One region of the Pseudorhodoferax sp. LjRoot39 genome, then DNA from elsewhere that is predicted to be linked to it. Evidence: predicted binding sites of a transcription regulator. Region 1 holds the regulator's gene; each other region holds the start of a gene.
The links. The regulator LexA, encoded in region 1, represses DNA repair genes until DNA is damaged. The targets are predictions, from matches to a motif close to ACTGTATNNNNATACAGT.
Positions count from the first base shown of each region.

Region 2: the regulator LexA is predicted to act here: its motif matches at 1,970-1,987, upstream of ACSQ4M_RS20855 (PA0069 family radical SAM protein).
Region 3: the regulator LexA is predicted to act here: its motif matches at 1,821-1,838, upstream of ACSQ4M_RS04785 (DUF4007 family protein).

Region 1 is NZ_CAXUQL020000001.1:5,357,893-5,364,594, reverse strand. It holds gene ACSQ4M_RS25010 (3-hydroxyacyl-CoA dehydrogenase) at 1-875, opposite strand, end outside; gene ACSQ4M_RS25005 (hypothetical protein) at 938-3,136, shown strand; gene ACSQ4M_RS25000 (D-2-hydroxyacid dehydrogenase family protein) at 3,169-4,176, opposite strand; gene ACSQ4M_RS24995 (hypothetical protein) at 4,262-4,549, opposite strand; gene lexA (transcriptional repressor LexA) at 4,674-5,363, opposite strand; gene ACSQ4M_RS24985 (asparaginase) at 5,467-6,432, shown strand; gene adk (adenylate kinase) at 6,434-6,702, opposite strand, start outside.
Region 2 is NZ_CAXUQL020000001.1:4,491,240-4,497,941, forward strand. It holds gene ACSQ4M_RS20840 (monovalent cation/H+ antiporter subunit A) at 1-887, opposite strand, end outside; gene ACSQ4M_RS20845 (VOC family protein) at 994-1,434, opposite strand; gene ACSQ4M_RS20850 (VOC family protein) at 1,436-1,873, opposite strand; gene ACSQ4M_RS20855 (PA0069 family radical SAM protein) at 1,997-3,079, shown strand; gene dnaJ (molecular chaperone DnaJ) at 3,120-4,265, opposite strand; gene dnaK (molecular chaperone DnaK) at 4,358-6,319, opposite strand; gene grpE (nucleotide exchange factor GrpE) at 6,440-6,702, opposite strand, start outside.
Region 3 is NZ_CAXUQL020000001.1:1,010,006-1,016,707, reverse strand. It holds gene ACSQ4M_RS04805 (aspartate aminotransferase family protein) at 1-70, opposite strand, end outside; gene ACSQ4M_RS04800 (LysR family transcriptional regulator) at 162-1,100, shown strand; gene ACSQ4M_RS04795 (SlyX family protein) at 1,094-1,315, opposite strand; tRNA gene ACSQ4M_RS04790 (tRNA-Ala) at 1,378-1,453, shown strand; gene ACSQ4M_RS04785 (DUF4007 family protein) at 1,899-2,822, shown strand; gene ACSQ4M_RS04780 (ATP-binding protein) at 2,815-6,150, shown strand; gene ACSQ4M_RS04775 (phosphoadenosine phosphosulfate reductase domain-containing protein) at 6,143-6,702, shown strand, end outside.

The sequences.
Region 1 (6,702 bases):
AGCTGTGCGGTGCCGTCGACATAGCGGTAGAAGCCTTCGCCGGCCTTGCGGCCGACCACGCCACCGGCCACGCGCTGGGCGGCCAGCGCGCTGGGGCGGTAGCGTGGCTCTTCGTAGTACTGGCGGTAGATCGATTCCATGACCGGGTGCGACACGTCCAGGCCGGTCAGGTCCATGAGCTCGAACGGCCCCAGCTTGAAGCCGGCCTGGTCCTTGAGGATGCGGTCGATGGTGGCGAAATCGGCGACCGACTCGCCGACGATGCGCAGCGCTTCCGTGCCGTAGCCGCGCCCTGCGTGGTTGACGATGAAGCCGGGTGTGTCGGCCGCCTGGACGGGCGTGTGCCCCATGGCGCGTGCGTACCGGGTCAGGCCCTGGCAGACGGCGGCATCGGTCTTGAGCCCGGCGATGACCTCGACCACCTTCATGAGCGGCACGGGGTTGAAGAAGTGGTAGCCGGCGAAGCGCCCGGGGCGCTGGAGCGCCGAGGCGATGGCGGTGATCGACAGCGAAGAGGTGTTGCTCGCCAGCACCGCGTCCGGACGGACGATTGTTTCGAGTTCTGCAAACAGGCCTTGCTTCACGTCCAGCCGCTCGACCACCGCCTCGATGACCAGGTCGCAGTCGGCGAGGTCGGCCAGGGTCGCGGCTTCGACCAGCGCCGCGCGCTGCGACTGGAGCGTTTGTGTGTCCAATCTGCCTTTTTCGTGCAGCCTGGACCACTGTGCATACACCGCATCCCTGGCCTTGGCGGCAGCGCCGGGGGCCACGTCGAAGAGTTTGACGGTACTACCTGCTTGTGCTGCAATTTGACCGATTCCGCGGCCCATTGCGCCGGCGCCGACCACGCCGACAACGCGATATGCTGTATCCATCGAGCAATTATGACGCGCCGACCTGCGTGGTAAGGTGCGCGAAAGACGCATAAGCACTCACTGTGAAACTACAACACAAGCTGGTGGGGCTGGGGCTGCTGGGGGTGGCGGTCGGCAGTTCGGCATTGAGTCTTGGGCGGGCACGCGGCAACGTGGTTCTCGGCCAGCCGCTGAGCCTGGCGGTGGAGGTGCGCGTCGACCAGCCTGAAGATGCCACGGCGCAGTGTTTTCGCATCGAGGTGTTCCACGGCGACACGCTGGTGGAGTCGTCTCGGGTGCGCCTCGTGGTGCAGGCGCCGGCCGCCGGCTCCCAGGAAGCCGTGCTGCGCATCCGTTCCAACGCCGTCATCGACGAGCCCGTCGTGGGCCTGGTGCTGCATGCGTTGTGCGGCCAGGGCGGCGTACGGCGCTATGACTTCCTGCCTGAATTCCCGGCGGAGCTGAAGATGGCCGCCGGGCCGGTAGACCTGGCGAGACCGGTGCCCGCAGTACCTCCAACGCCGCCTGCTGTTGCGGCCGCGCCACTACCCCCGGCCGAATCGGTGCGGCCGGCGCCGGCGCCACCGCCCCGTGCCGCAGCGGCGCCAGCGCCGCGTCCGGTACCGCGCCCGGCCCGCCCGCCCGCACCTGCGCGTGCACAGGCCCAGGCCGCCGCGCCGAAATCCCCCCCCGCGCCGCGGCCAGCCCCCGTCAAGGCCCAGGCAGCGGCTTCGGCGCCAGCCACGGGCGTGCCGCGCCTGACGCTGGATGCGCCGGCCACGCCCGTGGCCGGCATGCAGCCCAGTCCGGCGCTGAACTCGCAACTCATCGACGATGCGGCGCAGCGTGAGGCTGTGGCCGCCATCTGGCGCGCACTGCGCACCACGCCGGAAGAGATCGTGCGCGACAAGCAGCGCCTCGAAGCGCTGGAGGCGCAACAGGCCGTGCAGCGCAAGCAGGCGGCCGAGCCGAGCGCGGCTGAGCGCGAACTCCGCGCCCGGCTGGAGCGTGCGGAGCGCCGGCTCGACGAGGCCGAGAGTGGCCGCATCGACATCCTGTTCGTCTACGGGCTGCTGGCATTGCTGGCCCTCATGGTCGGCCTGGCGGCGTACTTCTGGCAACGCGCCCGCCAGGCCGCGCTGGCTGCGGCGCACTGGAGCGGCGAGGCTGCCCCGCGCGCCACCGCAGGCGTGCCGGTGCCCGCCGCCGTCCCGCCGCCCGTGACGCGGCCACCCGTGGTGTCCCGGCCATCGCTGGCCGATGAATTCCTGGACAGCGAGCCCGCCTCCGCGCTCGGCGTCGGACGGCCGTCGACGGTGGACACGGGTGCCGTGGCAGCGGCGGTCTTTGCGCACGACCGGGTGCAGTCGGTGGACGCATCGCGGCCCGTGCGTCCGGACGAATTCGTCGATGTGCAGCAACATGCCGATTTCTTCGTCTCGCTGGGCCAGTACGAGCAAGCCATCGAAGTGCTGCAGCAGCACCTGGACGAGCACCAGGACATGAGCCCGCTGGCCTTCCTGGAACTGTTCGGCATCTACCACCAGCAGGGCCGCAAGGACGACTTCAACGCCTTGCGTGCGCGCTTCGAGCGGCGCTTCAACGCCCATGTGCCCAACTTCGCTGCCTTTGCCGACGAAGGCCTGGGGCTGGAGGACTATCCGGCGACGCTGCTCAGCATCGAGACCGCCTGGGGCCACGTGCGCGTGCTGGACACGATCGAGGCCAACCTGCTGCGCCATCCGGACGACACCGGTCGTCCCCTCGACCTGGCCGCCTACCGGGATCTGCTGATGCTGTATGGCGTGGCGCAGGATGTGTTCGTGCCCGCGGGCGGCACGCGCTCGCCTTCCGGCTTCGGGGTGATCGCTCCGCCTGCACCGGCGGTGGCCGGGCAGCGTGGATTGGGCGCAGGCCCGCAGGCCGGTGCGCCGCTCATGGCCAGCGCCGCCACGGATTCGATGCTGGATCTCGTGCCGGATTCCGGGCAGGCTCCTCTGCCAACAGCGCATGACGGTACTGGGCTGGAGCTCGACATCGACCTGTCGACGAGCACGGGCGAGGTCGCGGCGCTTCCGGAGCTGTCGCTGGTCGACATCGACCTGCCGCTGCTGGACGATGACGCGTTCGCCGAGGCGCCGGCATCGGCGCCCACCCCGATGGCCCCGCCCGCCAGCATGCCGGCCAGGTCCGACAAGCCCGAGATCGACAGCGGCCTGATCGACTTCGACCTGTTCGATCCGAACACCGAGGCGCGCATCGCGCCCAAGTCCACGCGCTGAGGTCCCGGGGGGCTACCGCCCCCTCGAGGCCTTCAGCGGCGTACCTGCAGTGAGCCCGGGTTGACGATGTTGGTGGGCGTGCCGCGGATGTAGTTCAGCACGTTGTCGAATGCGGCGTTGAAGTACATCTCGTAGCTCTGCAGTTCCACATAGCCGATGTGCGGCGTGCAGATGCAGTTCTCCAGACGCAGCAGCGCGTGGCCCTGCAGGATGGGTTCGCTTTCGAACACGTCGACGGCAGCCATGCCGGGGCGGCCGCGGTTCAGGCCGGCCAGCAGCGCATCGGGCTCGATGAGTTCGGCGCGCGAAGTGTTGACCAGCAGCGAGGTCGGCTTCATGCGCGCCAGGTCGTCGAGCTTGACGATGCCGCGTGTCTCCTCGTTGAGGCGCAGGTGCAGCGACAGCACGTCGCTGTTGGCGAACAGCTCCTCCTGGCTGGCCGCGATCTGGTGGCCGTCGGCCAGCGCGCGCTCGCAGGAGCCGGCCCGCCCCCAGACCAGCACGCGCATGCCGAAGGCGCGTGCATAGGTGCTGACGATCTGGCCGATGCGGCCGTAGCCGAAGATGCCCATGGTGCGTTCGCGCAGCACCGTGCCCAGGCCGAAGTTGGGCGGCATGGAGGCGGTCTTCATGCCGGATTGCTGCCAAGCACCATGCTTGAGGTTGCCGATGTACTGCGGCAGACGGCGCGTGGCCGCCATGATCAAGGCCCAGGTCAGTTCGGCCGGTGCCACCGGCGAGCCCACGCCTTCGGCCACGGCCACGCCGCGTTCGGTGCAGGCCGCCACATCGATGTGCGGGCCGACGCGCCCTGTTTGCGCGATCAGCTTGAGGCGGGGAAGTTTCTCGATCAGCGCCCGGTTCAGGTGGGTGCGTTCGCGGATCAGCACAAGGATGTCCGCGTCACGCAGCCGGACCGACAACTGTCCCAGGCCCTTGACGGTGTTGGTGTAGACCTTGGCCGCATAGGGTTCGAGCTTGGCTGCGCATTCGAGCTTGCGCACCGCGTCCTGGTAGTCATCGAGGATCACAATGTTCATGCGGCCATTGTGCCTCGCGCCCCCATGGCGCCAGGGCGCCAGCGGGTATGGCGCCCACGCTGGGCGCTGCTCCCATGCCGCGTCGTCAGTGCCGTGTGGACGCGGATTCCACTGCGGCCAAGCGGTCCAGTTCTGCGCACACATCGGCCATGCGGCCGGAGATGACCATGCGGCCCGCCGCCGTGCGGGGTTGGTGCGGCTCCAGCACGCGCAACACGCGCAGGGCCGGTGTGGGGCGGGCCACGGCGGGCACCACCTGCAACGACCGGCGGCGCAGCCGCTGCTGCAGGCGGCCCGCCAGCCGCGGACCGAACTCCTCAAACCACTGCGGCAACCGGGCCACGCGCACGGCGGTCAGCATTGCGATTCCCATTTCAAACTCCTTCCGTCCATCGGGCGGATTGGGGCAGGATTGGTTGAAAGGCACAGCACCAGGGTTGCCGCGCGCTGCGCGGCGGACGCCCGCCACCTGACACTGTGCGAAAAGGCTTGGGGGCCTACATCAGCATGGTGTTGCGGATCAGCCCCACGGCCAGGCCTTCAATCTCGAAGGGGTCGCCGGGCTCCACGAAGATGGTGGGGTAGTCGGGGTTCTCGGGGTGCAGTTCGATGCTGTCGGCGGTGCGCTTGTAGCGCTTGACGGTGACATCGTCGCCGAGTCGGGCCACGACGATCTGGCCGTTCTTGGCATCCTTGGTGGCGCGCACGGCGAGCAGGTCGCCGTCCATGATGCCGGCGTCGCGCATGGACATGCCGCGCACCCGCAGCAGGTAGTCGGGCTTGTGCTGGAACAGGCTGCTTTCCACGTAGTAGGTCTGGTCCACGTGCTCCTGCGCGAGGATGGGCGAGCCCGCTGCCACGCGGCCGATCAGCGGCAGGGCCAGTTGCGCCAATTCCTGCAGGGGCAGCGTGAACTGCTTGCTGCGGCGTTCGTTGACCGAGCGCAGCATGTCACTGCGCAGGCGGATGCCGCGCGAGGTGCCGCTCACGAGTTCGATGACGCCCTTGCGCGCCAGGGCCTGCAGGTGTTCTTCTGCGGCGTTGGCGGACTTGAAGCCCAGTTCGGCGGCAATCTCTGCACGCGTGGGCGGGGCGCCAGTGTTCGCGATGGCGGCCTGGATCAGTTCCAGGATCTGTTGCTGGCGTGCCGTGAGCTTGGCCGGAAATGCAGAAGAGGCGTCTGGCATGGCAGTTCCTTGTGCGACGTGGTACAGCTACCCTATGGGCTGGAGCGACACAGTGGTCTGTGTAAATTTCCAGTACCTGTATTTTCAATCAGTTTCTACAAGCATGCAAGCACCAGACGTATTTCCAGGGGCATCCCCGCGCACGCTGCTCGTCCTGGGCTCGGGCGGAACCATCGCGGGCCTGGCGCCGCGTGCGGGCGACACGCTGGGCTACCAGGCGGCCCAGGTCGGCGTGGCGCAGCTGTTGGCGGGCTTCGAGGCGCCGCCCGGCTGTGTGCTGCAGGTCGAGCAGGTGGCGCAGATCGACAGCAAGGACATGGATGCCGCGGTGTGGCTGCGGCTGGCGCAGCGCTGCGCCGAGGCACTCGCGCGCGACGATGTGCAGGGCATCGTGATCACGCACGGCACCGACACGCTGGAGGAGACGGCCTACTTCCTGCAGGCGGTGCTGGCGCCGGCCAAGCCGGTGGTGCTGGCGTGCGCGATGCGGCCTGCCAACGCGGCCATGCCGGACGGGCCGCAGAACCTGCGCGACGCGCTCGCCGTGGCGGCGCAGCCGGGTGCGCACGGCGTGGTGGCCGTCTGTGCCGGCGTGGTGCATGCAGCGTTCGACGTGCGCAAGGTGCACGGCTACCGGCTGGACGCCTTCGGCTCGGGGGACGCCGGCCCGTTGGGCTATGTGGAGGCGGGCGCCTTGCGCCAGTTGCGGGACTGGCCGCAGACCGTGCCCACGGCCGGACTGCTGGCACGGCTGCCGGCAGTGCCGCAGGCCTGGCCGCGGGTGGAGATCGTGTTCAGCCACGCGGGCGCGAGCGGCGCCGGTGTCGATGCGCTGGTGCGCGACGGCGCGCGCGGCATCGTGGTCGCTGCAACCGGCAATGGCAGCGTGCACCATGCATTGGAAGCGGCCCTGCTGCGCGCACAGGCAGCGGGCTTGCGCGTGCTGCGCGCCAGCCGCTGCGAGCAGGGGCGGGTGATGGGAGGAGGGGGCGACGCGCTGCCCGGGGCCGGGGCGCTGTCGCCGGTCAAGGCGCGGATCCAGCTGCAGCTGGACCTGCTGGGCGCCTGACTCAGGCGGCCAGGGCCGCGAGTGCGCGCGCGGTGATCTCGTCCACGCTGCCGGTGCCGTCGATCTTGCGGTACTTGGGCGCGTGGGCCGGGTCGTCCTTGGACCACTGGGTGTAGTAGTCGATCAGCGGGCGCGTCTGCGCGCTGTAGACGTCCAGGCGCTTGGTCACGGTGGCCTCGCTGTCGTCCTCGCGCTGCACCAGCGCCTCGCCCGTCACGTCGTCCAGGCCTTCGACCTTGGGCGGGTTGAAGCGCACGTGGTAGACGCGGC
Region 2 (6,702 bases), 870 kb from region 1:
TTGAGGTCGTTCTGGAACATCGCCACGTAGGCGCCCAGCAGCAGCGTGATGGCGCCGGCCCCGCCGACCAGCCAGAACCACTGCTCGGTGCCGGCCAGCGCGGGCCACAGCCGCGCCAGCAGGAACACACCGAGCTTGACCATGGTGGCCGAGTGCAGGTAGGCGGAGATCGGCGTGGGCGCTGCCATGGCGCGCGGCAGCCAGAAGTGGAACGGGAACTGCGCGCTCTTGGTGAAGGCGCCCAGCAGCACCAGCACCAGCGCGGCCGGGTACAGCGCATGGGCCTTGATCTGCGCGCCGGCGGCGAGCACGGCGTCCAGCTCGTAGCTGCCCGCGATGCGGCCGATCAGCAGCACGCCGGCGAACAGGCACAGCCCGCCCGCGCCCGTGACCGTGAGCGCCATGCGCGCGCCGCGGCGTGCGTCCTTGCGGTGGTGCCAGTAGCCGATCAACAGGAACGAGAACAGGCTCGTGAGCTCCCAGAACAACACCATCTGCACCAGGTTGCCCGACAGCACCACGCCCATCATGGAACCCATGAAGGCCAGGAAGAACGAAAAGAAGCGCGGCACCGGGTCGGAGGCCGACAGGTAGTAGCGCGCGTACAGCACCACCAGCGTGCCGATGCCGGTGACCAGCATGCCGAACAGCCAGGCGAAGCCGTCCAGGCGGAACACGAGGTTCACGCCCAGCGTGGGCAGCCACAGGTACTCCTCGCGCAGCAGGTTGCCGCCGGTGACCTGCGGGAACTGCATGCCCAGGTGGAGCGCACAGCCCAGCGCCACCAGGCCGGCCAGCGTCGCCTCGCGGTTGCGGGCCGTCGACGGCATGAACATCGCGAGGACACTGCCGAGGAAGGGGACGAGGACGAGCAGGGCCAGGGACATCGCGATCAATTTTATCGATGGGCGAAGCCCTTCCCTTTGGCGTTTCCCTCGTGACGAAAGCTTTTTCCAAGCTTGCGCCGGGCGGCAGCCACTGGTCAGGTGCGCATCAGGCCCCTGTGGCCCAGGGATCGTAGTTGCCGAAGTTCCAGATATGGCCCTCCGGGTCGGCGCAGGTGAAGCCGCGCGCGCCGTAGTCCTCGTCCTTGATCTCCAGCAGGATCTTCGCCCCAGCGGCCTTGGCGCGCGCATAGACCGCGTCGGGGTCGGACACCACGATGAAGGCGCTCTGCGTCTCGGCGCCGCCGATCTCGTCAGGCTGGCGGATCAAGCGGCCCCAGGGCGTGGGCTCGTCGCTCACAGCGCCCAGCATCACCATGCCATTGCCGAACACGAGCTGCGCATGGGCGACCTGGCCCTTGTCGTCCAGGTGGACCGCATGACGCTCGAAGCCGAAGCTCGTGCAGAGCCAGTCGATCGCGGCCAGCGCGTCGCGGTAGCGCAGGCAGGGGATCACGCTGGAACGTGCGGGAAGGGCGGGGGAGGCCATGTCAGGTCTTGCTGCTGCAGTTGACCATCCAGCAGATGCCGAAGCGGTCGGTCAGGCTGCCGAAGTAGTCGCCCCAGAACATCTGCTGCAGCGGCATCTGGACCGTGCCGCCCTCTGACAGCGCGGCGAACAGCCTGTCGGTGTCGGCGCGCGTGTCGGGTTCCAGGTTGATGTGCACGTTGTTGCCCTGGTGGAGCTGGAACCCCATGGACTCGGGTGCGTCCGTGCCCATCAGCACATGCTCGCCCAGGGTGGCGAGTTCCACGTGCATCACGAGTTGCTTGTCGACCTCGGACAGCGGTGGCTGGCCCGGCATGGCGGGCGCCTCGCCCATGCGGCGCACGCCGCCGATGAAGTCGCCACCGAACACGCTGCGGTAGAAGTCGAAGGCTTCCTCGGTCTGGCGGTTGAAGTTGAGGTAGGTACTGACGCGGGCCATGGAAACTCCTGTGGAGGGTTGGGGGAACAGGTGCACGACGCCCCGACGGGCCGGAAATCGACAGCGGCGCTTGCCGTACACGGGACCGCTCAATATACTGGTTAAACAACCAGTATTCAAGCCATGGCCACCGAGACCACCATCCCTATCGCGGCGCTCAAGGGCCGCGGCGCCGCCACGCGGATCGCGCACCGCTTCGCCAAGGACGCCCGCGACGCCTTCGACGATGGCTGGGGCACGTTGCAGGCCGATGACGCTGCGCCCTTGCAGACCGAGGTCATCTTCGAGGAGGCCAAGAGCGCGATCGTGCAGCAGCAGTCGCCGGACATCTACTTCGAGCAGTCGATCAATCCCTACCGCGGTTGCGAGCACGGGTGCATTTACTGCTTTGCCCGGCCCACGCACAGCTACCTGAACCTCTCGCCCGGCCTGGACTTCGAGACCAAGATCATCGCCAAGCGCAACATTGCGCAGCTGTTGCGCGCCGAGCTGGCGCGGCCGCGCTACGTGCCGCAGGGCCTGGTGATCGGGGTGGTCACGGATTGCTACCAGCCGGTGGAGCGCGAACTCAAGCTCACGCGCAGCGTGATCGAGGTCTTGCAGGAGGCGCAGCACGCCTTCTCGCTGATCACCAAGTCCAGCGGCGTGGAGCGTGACATGGATCTGCTGGCACCCATGGCTGCGCAACAACTGGCCGCCGTCTACGTGACCATCACCACACTGGACGCCGGGCTCGCGCGCACGCTGGAGCCGCGCGCCGCCTCGCCGCAGCGCCGGCTGCGCACCATCCGCACGCTGGCCGAGGCGGGCGTGCCCGTGGGCGTGAGCGTGGCGCCGCAGATCCCCTTCGTGACCGACGACATGGAGCAGGTGCTGGCCGCGGCCTGGGACGCCGGCGCGCGCAGCGCGTTCTACACCGTGCTGCGCCTGCCCTGGGAGGTGGCGCCGCTGTTCCGCGAATGGCTGGCGCTGCACCTGCCCGACCGGGCCGAGCGCGTGATGGCGCGCGTGCAGGAGATGCGCGGCGGCAAGGACTACGACAGCGACTTCGCCACGCGCATGAAGGGCAGCGGCATCTGGGCCGAGCTGATCCGCCAGCGCTTCGAGAAGGCCTGCGCGAAGCTGGGCTTCAACCGCGAGCGCGCGGCAGCCGACCTGGGCCTGTTCCGTCGGCCGGCGCTGGACGGGCAGGCCAGCCTGTTCTGAGCCCCAAAAGAAAACGCGGGCCCGGGGCCCGCGTCGTTCATCAAGCGCTGAAGAACTTCTTCAGCCGGTCGGTCCAGCTGTCGCCGGACGGCGAATGCTTGCCGCCGCCCTTGCGCAGCGAGTCTTCCAGCTCGCGCAGCAGCTTGCGCTGGTGCTCGGTCAGCTTGACCGGCGTCTCCACCGCGATGTGGCAGTACAGGTCGCCCGGGTAGCTCTCGCGCACGCCCTTGATGCCCTTGCCGCGCAGGCGGAACTGCTTGCCGGCCTGCGTGCCTTCGGGGATGTCGATGGCCGCCTTGCCCGACAGCGTGGGCACCTCGATCTCGCCACCCAGCGCCGCCGTGATGAAGCTCACGGGCACGGTGCAGTGCAGGTCGCCGCCGTCGCGCTCGAAGATGTCGTGCTTCTTGATGCGCATCTCGATGTACAGGTCGCCCGGCGGGCCGCCATTGGACCCGGGCTCGCCGTTGCCGACCGAGCGGATGCGCATGCCATCGTCGATGCCGGCGGGGATCTTCACCTCCAGCGTCTTCTGCTTCTTGATCTTGCCCTGGCCATGGCAGGCGCTGCATGGCTCGGGAATGATCTTGCCGGTGCCGCGGCAGGTCGGGCAGGTCTGCTGCACGCTGAAGAAGCCCTGGCGCATCTGCACCGCACCCTGGCCGTTGCAGGTGGTACAGGTCTTGGGCTGGGTGCCGGGCTTGGCGCCGCTGCCGTGGCAGGTGTCGCAGGCTTCCCAGCTCGGGATGCGGATCTGCGCGTCCTTGCCGCGGGCCGCTTCTTCCAGCGTGACTTCCATCGCATAGGACAGGTCGCTGCCGCGGAACACCTGGCGGCCGCCAGCGCCGGCGCGCCCGCGCTGCTGGCCGAACATGTCGCCGAAGATGTCGCCGAAGGCCTCGGCGAAGCCGCCGAAGCCTTCCGCGCCAGCGCCACCGGGGCCGCGCATGTTCGGGTCCACGCCGGCATGGCCGAACTGGTCGTAGGCCGAGCGCTTCTGCGCATCGGTCAGCATCTCGTAGGCCTCTTTGGCCTCCTTGAACTTCTCTTCGGCGGTCTTGGCGGTGTCACCCTGGTTGCGGTCGGGGTGGTGCTTCATCGCCAGCTTGCGATAGGCTTTCTTGATCTCGTCTTCCGAGGCGTTCTTGGGCACCCCGAGGACTTCGTAGTAATCGCGTTTGGACATGGTTCGTTCGGGTCGGCTCTGCGCGCTCGGTCAAACGGGAACGCCGCGTGCAACCTCTGGGTGGCTGCAGCGCGGCGTACGGGTGGGTCGGATCAGCCCTTCTTGACTTCCTTCACCTCGGCGTCGACGACATCGTCGTCGGCCGGCTTGGCCGAGGCCTGTTGCTCTCCGGCACCCGGTGCTGCACCGGCACCGGCGCCAGCCGCAGCACCTTCGGCCGCCTGCTTGGCCTGCATGTCGGCGTAGACCTTCTCACCCAGCTTGGCCGAGGCCGTCATCAGCGCGGTGGTCTTCTCGTCGATGGCGGCCTTGTCCTCGCCCTTGAGGGCCTCGTCCAGCGCCTTCAGGGCAGTCTCGATGGCTTCCTTCTCTGCGGCCTCGAGCTTGTCGCCGTGCTCGGCCAGACTCTTCTTCACGCTGTGCGCCGAAGCCTCGCCCTGGTTGCGGGCCTGGATCAACTCCAGCTTCTTCTTGTCGTCGGCCGCGTTGAGCTCGGCATCCTTCACCATCTGCTGGATCTCGGCCTCGGACAGGCCGGAGTTCGCCTTGATGGTGATCTTGTTTTCCTTGCCCGTGCCCTTGTCCTTGGCGCCCACGTGCAGGATGCCGTTGGCGTCGATGTCGAAGGACACCTCGATCTGCGGCGTGCCACGGGCGGCCGGCGGGATGCCTTCGAGGTTGAACTCGCCCAGCAGCTTGTTGCCGGTGGCCATCTCGCGCTCGCCCTGGAACACCTTGATCGTCACGGCCGGCTGGTTGTCGTCGGCGGTCGAGAAGGTCTGCGCGAACTTCGTCGGGATGGTGGTGTTCTTGGTGATCATCTTGGTCATCACACCACCCAGCGTCTCGATGCCCAGCGACAGCGGCGTCACGTCCAGCAGCAGCACGTCCTTGCGGTCACCCGACAGCACCTGGCCCTGGATGGCCGCGCCCACGGCGACGGCTTCATCGGGGTTCACGTCCTTGCGCGGCTCGCGGCCGAAGAACTCCTTGACCTTCTCCTGCACCTTGGGCATGCGGGTCATGCCGCCGACCAGGATCACGTCGTGGATGTCGGCCACCGACACGCCAGCGTCCTTGATCGCGGTGCGGCAGGGCGCGATCGTGCGCTCGATCAGCTCTTCGACCAGGGCCTCGAGCTTGGCGCGCGACAGCTTGATGTTCAGGTGCTTGGGACCGGAGGCATCGGCCGTCACGTACGGCAGGTTGATGTCGGTCGCGGCGCTGTTGGACAGCTCGATCTTGGCCTTCTCGGCGGCTTCCTTCAGGCGCTGCAGGGCCAGCACGTCCTTGGACAGGTCCACGCCCTGTTCCTTTTTGAACTCGGCAATGATGTAGTCGATGATGCGCTGGTCGAAGTCTTCGCCGCCCAGGAAGGTGTCGCCGTTGGTGGACAGCACTTCGAACTGCTTCTCGCCATCGACATCGGCAATCTCGATGATGGACACGTCGAAGGTGCCGCCACCCAGGTCATAGACGGCGATCTTGCGGTCGCCCTTTTCCTGCTTGTCCATGCCGAAGGCCAGCGCGGCGGCCGTCGGCTCGTTGATGATGCGCTTGACTTCCAGGCCGGCGATGCGGCCGGCGTCCTTGGTGGCCTGGCGCTGGGCGTCGTTGAAGTAGGCCGGCACCGTGATCACGGCTTCGGTCACGGGCTCGCCCAGGTAGTCCTCGGCGGTCTTCTTCATCTTGCGCAGGATGTCGGCGGAGACCTGCTGGGCAGAGATCTTGTTGCCGCGCACCTGCACCCAGGCGTCGCCGTTGTCGGCGGCCACGATCTGGTAGGGCATCAGGTCGATGTCCTTCTGCACTTCCTTCTCGGTGAACTTGCGGCCGATCAGGCGCTTCACCGCGTACAGCGTGTTCTTGGGGTTGGTCACGGCCTGGCGCTTGGCCGAGGCGCCGACCAGCACTTCGCCGTCTTCCTGGTAGGCGACGATGGAAGGCGTGGTGCGCGCGCCTTCGGAGTTCTCGATCACCTTGGGGGTGTTGCCTTCGATGATGGACACGCAGCTGTTGGTGGTGCCGAGGTCGATGCCGATGATTCTTGCCATGTTGGTTTCTCCTGCTCTTCCTGAGATATGGGGTGACTGTTGGCCTCTTGGCCGACTGTTGCTAACGTGTGGATAACCCGGTGGGTTTCAAGGGGACTTCGTGTGGATCGCCGGTGCAGATCACTGCGGCGCCGCCACCGTCACCAGCGCCGGGCGCAGCACGCGCTCGGCAATCAGGTAGCCCTTTTGCAGCACGCTGACCACGGTGTTGGCTTCCTGCCCGGTGCCGGGCACCATGCTGATGGCCTGGTGCTGGTGCGGATCGAACTTCTCGCCGACGGCGGGGTTGATCTGCAGCACCTTGTTGCGCTCCAGCGCGCTCTTGAGCTGGCGCAGCGTGGCCTCTGCGCCTTCGCGCACCTGGGCGATCGTCGCATCGGTGT
Region 3 (6,702 bases), 4.3 Mb from region 1:
TCCAGTGCGCGTCCAGCCAGGCGGCGTCGGTTGGGGAGGATTGGGTCTGCGGCGCGGACAGCACGGTCATGGCGGCTCCGGGATGGGTTGGAAAAGCGTGCATTGTTCGGCAGCACCATCTCTTGGACAATGTTGATGTATCAAACTTCAGTTGACGATCCATGCAAGTAAAGAACCGCGCCGTGCTGGGGCAGCTGGACGACATGGACCTGCGCCTGCTCAAGGTGTTTCGCAGCGTGGTGCAGTGCGGCGGCATGACGGCGGCCGAGCTGGAGCTCAACATCGGCACCTCGACCATCAGCCGCCACGTCAAGGACCTGGAGACGCGGCTCGGCCTGGTGCTGTGCCGGCGCGGCCGGGCCGGCTTCGCGCTGACCGAGGAAGGCCAGCGCGTCTACGACGAAACCCAGCGCCTGCTGGCCTCGGTCGACGTGTTCCGCAGCGGCATCGACGACATCCACGGCCGCATGGGCGGCGCGCTGGAGCTGGCCGTGTTCGACAAGACCGCCACCAACCCGCAGGCGCGCATCGCCGAGGCCATTGCGCTGTTCCGCGCCCAGGCGCCCGAGGTGCAGCCCAGCCTGCACGTGGCCTCCATCAACGAGATCGAGCGCGGCGTGATCGACGGCCGCTTCGCGCTCGGCATCATCCCTGCGCACCGGGCCTCGCGCAGCCTGCGCTACACCGAGCTCTTCGGCGAGACCATGCTGCTGTACTGCGGCCGCGCGCACGCGCTGTTCGGCGCGGCGCACACCAGTCTCAGCTGGGCGCGGCTGCGCCAGTACCCGTTCGCCGGCCTGGGTTACCACTCGCCCAACATGGAGCTGAGCCACCAGGAGCGCCTCGTGCGCCGCGCCAGCGGCTACGACCAGGAGGCCATCGCCACGCTGGTGCTGTCGGGCTGCTTCCTCGGGTTCCTGCCCGACCACTACGCGGCCGGCTTCGTGGCCAAGGGCCTGATGCAGGCCGTGGCGCCCGAGCGCTTTTCCTACGCCTGCCAGTTCGTGAGCCTGCTGCGGCGCTCACCCCAGCCTTCGCGTGCGGCGCTGCTGTTCCAGGACTGCCTGAACGCCGCCCACGCCGGCGCTCCATCTCAATAGTGGGGCGGCAGCTCGTCGCGCAGGTTGCGCGGCGCCCCTGAGGCGCCGGGGTCGGTTTGCAGCGCCCGCAGTGCCTCCAGCTGGCGGACCAGGGCGTCGATCTGCTGCTGCTGGCGGTACACGGTCAGGTTCAGCTCGTCCAACAGGTCTTCGGCCTCGCAGGCCTTGAGTTCCAACGCGTCGAGCCGCCGTTCGAGAGGGTCTTGGGCATCCATGGCGGGGATTGGACACCATGGCTGCACGTTGTCACGCGTCGGTACTAGAATCCTGCCGCCGTGGGGGGGTAGCTCAGTTGGGAGAGCGCCGCGTTCGCAATGCGGAGGTCGTGAGTTCGATCCTCATCCTCTCCACCACCGGATCGAGTGCCCTGTGGAACCCCATCTCGCCTCCGGCGGGACAGCTGCGGGACACACAGATGGCAAGTGTGACTTAAACCAAAGACTTGCACCTCATGCAAGTTTTAAGTTTATTTTGCAGGTGCAATTCTTAAGTTAAACGCTCCGTTCGGAGCCGTTCAAGTTGGCTCGGCCTCACGCAAGGCCGTCCATAGGTCGCGTTTAGTGGCGCTGTCACGCAGAGCGCTGCCGAAATTCAGTCGCGGCACGCGTCATTCCCCATGCCTGACCTGCACAGACGTGCCGGTTCGTCGTCGCCCCGGCGGAGCCTTTCGTCGCCCCTGTGGAGGAAAGCCATCACAGCTGCGCCAATGCCATCAGAAGTTCTGTATATTCGCACAGCTAGTCCTGCGAACTGGTGGACTTCACCAGTTCGGAGACCGCATCCAACTCAGACATCGTGATGAAGACGTCCGCATCCAAGGTCGGTAGAGGTAAGGCCGCCCATTTTTCCGGCCATGAAACGTTCCCGCTTCGTCAGATGTGGCTGAAGAAGGCTTTCGATCAGGCCGAAGAGGGAGGGCTCATCTCTAAGTCGACCTTCGCGGATGAGAACGCGATCGCCGAATTCGGCGTTGGCAAGAACATGGTCGCGTCGATCCGACATTGGGCATTGGCATGCGGAGTCATGCATGAAGTAGATGATGGCTTTCGCATTGCAAGCCTCGCGACCGAGATCCTCCAAGACGGCGGCCTTGACCCCTATGCTGAGAATCCGTCAACCGCATGGCTTGCGCATTGGCAGCTTGCGGGACGCTGCTTTCGCTCGACCACGTGGCAATGGTTGTTCAACCACGTAACGGCGCCGAACTTCACCCGCCAAGAACTCGAAGAGCCCTTGGCCCGCCACGCCCGAGAGCTTGATCCGAAGCATCGACTTTCCGCGACAACGATCTCGCGCGACTTGGAAACCTGCCTGCGTAGCTACGCTCCACGCGCTGCCGGTGGTTCGCCCGAAGACTTCGCCGAGCCGCTGCTCGGCGAGTTGGGCCTGCTGCAGGAGGTCCACAAGGGCCAGTACGCTTTTCGGCGAGGTCCTAAGGCCTCGCTGCATGACGGCGTCTTCGCATACGCCCTCGTCGACTTCTGGGACCGAACGGCCGAAGGCCAAAGTTCGCTGGCCTTCGAGACCATCGCCTATGCCGAAGGATCGCCGGGCAGAGTCTTCAAACTCGACGAGGAATCGATCGCCCAACGGCTCATCGCCATCTCCGATTTCACCGGACGCAAACTCGAATGGACCGACTCTGCCGGCCTTCGCCAAGTCCACCGCAAGCAGCTGTCCGGGGAAGACATCAAGAACATGGTCAGGCGCGCCTATGACTGAAAAGAAGCAACAGGCCCTCTCAGACATCGTCCAGATTTCGCGCCAGTACCAACGATCCATTCGCGTCGACGCCGACATCGGCCGCGCTGACGCCCTCTCCGGATACATCTGTCATGCGACGGCGGCCTCCGTGGTCGATGGAATGTGCAAGCAGCTTTCCGGCACCAATCAACGCTGCTTCACCTGGACCGGCCCCTTCGGCGGCGGCAAGAGCTCTCTGGCCGTGGCCTTGGCGAGCGCGCTGCACTCGGATAAGAACCTGCGGATCAAGGCCCGCGAGGCGCTGCGCCTGGACTCCAAGCCCACCTTCGACAAGGCCTTCCCGGTGCGCAAGGGATGGCTACTTGTGCCGGCCGTGGGTCGGCGCGGAAGCGTGGTCTCCGAGCTCCATGCGTCGCTGCGCCGCGCGCAGGGGCGCAACGTCGATGGCCGCAGCAAGCCCACTGCCCAATCGCTGATCGCGGAGCTTCTCGAAGAGGCCAAGAGCCGCCCGCATGACGGCACTCTGGTCATCATCGACGAGATGGGCAAATTCCTTGAAGCCTCCGCGCTGGGATCCGGGGACGATGTCTACTTCTTCCAAGAGCTGGCCGAGGCCGCCGCGCGCTCCGAAGGCCGCTTGGTGGTCGTGGGGGTGCTCCATCAGTCTTTCGCGCAGTACTCGGCCCGGCTTGGCATCGACACCCGAGACGATTGGGCCAAGGTCCAAGGCCGCTATGTCGACCTGCCGTTCGTGGCCGCGAGCGACGAGGTGGTTGAGCTCATAGGCCGCGCGATCGAAGCCAAGATGCGCCCCGAATGGATGGCCGAGGCCTCCGTCGCCATCGCGGAGGCGATCCGTTCGCGCCGCCCTGCCGTGGGCAAGAACTTCGCCAAGGCCTTGGAGGCCTGCTGGCCGCTGCATCCGGCCATGGCCGCGCTGCTCGGCCCAATCTCCAAACGGCAGTTCGGCCAGAACGAGCGCAGCACCTTCGGCTTTCTGTCGTCGGTCGAACCGCATGGCTTCCGCTCGTACCTGAACTCAACGCGCAAGGACGAAGCGAGTTGGTATCGCCCGAGCGATTACTGGGACTACCTGCGCTCGAACTTGGAGCCGGCGATCCTGGCCTCGCCCGACGGCCACCGCTGGTCGCAAGCCGTGGAAGCGGTGGAGCGGGCCGAAGCCAAGACGGGCGACGCCTTGCTTGTTTCGATGATCAAGAACATCGCGATCATCGACCTCTTCCGCAACGGATCGGGCCTGGCGGCCGATTCGGCGGTGATCGCCTCGCTCTTTTACCCGCGGCCGGCCGCGGAGCTCGACCTCGCCCTCCGAAAGCTCACCGAGCTCAAAGTTGCCCTCTTCAAGAGCTACACCGGCGCTTGGTCGGTGTTCGAGGGCAGCGATTTCGACATCGACGCGGCCATCGCCCAAGCCCTGGCCGCCTCCCCCGGCATCGACTACGCCCGGCTCGCGCAGCTTATGGGCCTGCACCCAGTGGTGGCCAAGCGGCACTACCACGAGACCGGCGCTATGCGCTGGATGGAGCTCTCGCTGTGCAGCATCGAGCAGGCCGAGAAGATCACCGCCGACTACCGCCCCAAGAAGGGCGAGTTCGGCACCTTCATCCTCGCGCTACCGAGCAAAGGCACGAAGCCCAGAGACGCGAGGAAGCGCGCGCAGGCATGCGCGAAGCTGCGTCCTTGGCCGGTGATGATCGGCATCCCTGAAAACCACGCCCGCATTGCCGAGCTCTCGGCAGAGTTGGTGGCCTTGGAGCAAGTCAAGGATCGCCACGAGCTCTCGGGCGACGCCGTCGCCCGCCGCGAGGTCTACGCCCGCCTAGCGGCCACCCGCGCCGACTTGGAAGACCAACTGCAAGCCGCCGTGTCGCTGGCGAAGTGGCACGACGGATCCGATGAAGTCGTGGAGCCTGGCACCAAGCTATCGCCTGTCGCCTCGGAGCTTGCGGAAGAACTCTTCGCCCACTCGCCCCCGGTGTGGAGCGAGCTGGTCAACCGCGACAGCGTGTCGAGCAACAGCGTGAGGGCGAGGGGCGACCTGTTGCACGCGATGATCAACGCCGAAGGCCAAGAGGCATTGGGTTTCGAAGGCTACCCGGCCGAGCGCGGCCTCTACGACACGCTGCTCAAACGCACGGAGCTGCATCGCCAGGACACCTCCGGCGCATGGCGATGCATTCCCCCCGGCGACGGCTTCGCCGAAGGATTCGCGCCGTTGTGGGAGGCCACCCGAGCCCTTTTCTCGGACGCTGACGCTCGCGTGGGCGCGCACGAGATCTACGCGCTGTGGAGCGCGCCGCCCTTCGGCATGAAGCAGGGCATCCAGCCCGTGATCCTCACGGCCTTTTTGCTCGCCCACAAGGCGAACATCGCCGTCTACAAGGACGGGATGTTCGTGCCCAGGCTCACCGACTTCGATGTCGACGAGTGCCTGCAAGACCCCGACCGCTTCTCGCTGCGTTGGGTGGCCATCGACGAGGACAAGAACCGGATCCTCGAAGGCATTTCGAAGCTGCTGGCCGAGATCGGCGAGAACGCCGGCGCGGCCGACCCGCTAGAGGCCGCCCGCGGCCTGGTGGCAATGGTCTTCAACCTGCCCGAATGGGGCCGCCGAACCTCCCGGCTAGGCCAGACAGCCAAGGACATGCGCGACATGCTCTTGAAGGCCAGCGACCCGCACAAGGTGTTGTTCGTCGACCTGGCGTCCCTTTTGGGTGCGGCCGACGGTAAGGCCTACGTGAAGGCGCTGCGCGCGCCGCTGCAGGAGCTCGCCGGCGCCTACGGCAAGATGCTCTCGGAAGTCGAAGCCAAGATGCTGTCCGCCCTCGACGCGAGCCGCGACGACCTCGAAGCCCTGCGCGAGCGGGCGAAGTCGGTCTCCGGCATCTCGGGTGATTTCCAGATGGATGGCTTCGCCACGCGCCTGGCCAACTACGACGGATCGCGCTCCTCCCTTGAAGGCATCCTAGCCCTGGCGGCCGAGAGGCCTCCTCGCGACTGGGTGGACCGGCATATCGATGCGGCCGTGTTGGAGCTGGCGAAGTTTGCCCGGCGCTTCCGCGAATCGGAGGCGTTCGCAGCCGTGCAGGGCCGCAAGGCGCACAGCGAAGCCATCGCAGTCGTCATCGGCGCGGGCGCGGACACCAAGACGATCTCGCGCTCGTTCGCGATTTCGGATCGGCATCGCAAGACCGTGGAGGCCAAGGCCGACGAGGTGGCCTTGATGCTCGAGGGCCAAGGCTTGGGAACCGACATATTGCTAGCGATCCTGGCCAAGGCCGGGATGAAGCTGGCGTCCATCGACAAGGAGGAGGCCAATGGCTGAGCGGCATGTTCTGGGGATCTCGGGCGGAAAGGACAGCGCGGCGCTGGCCGTCTACATGGCCGCCAAGCACCCTGAGCTCGACATTGACTACTTCTACACTGACACCGGCGAAGAGCTCCCCGAGGTCTACGAGTTCTTGGCCAAGCTCGAAGGGAAGCTGCACAAGCCGATCCTTCGGTTGAACCCCAACCGAGACTTCAAATTTTGGCTGCGCCAATACAACCACTTCCTGCCCAACCCCAATTCGCGTTGGTGCACTCGGAAGTTGAAGCTCGCCCCGTTTGAGGAGTGGGTCAGGCCGATGCTGGCGGCTGGCGACAAGGTCACATCCTATGTGGCCATCCGCGCCGATGAGGACTATCGCGAGGGCTACGCGGCAAAGGCCGAGAACCTCTTTGTGAAGCTGCCGTTCCGCGAGGCCGGTATCGACAAGGCCGGCGTCATCGACATCTTGGAGAACTCTGGCGTCGGCTACCCCAAATACTATGAGTGGCGTTCGCGCAGCGGCTGCACCTTCTGCTTCTTCCAGCAAAAAATCGAGTGGGTGCGCCT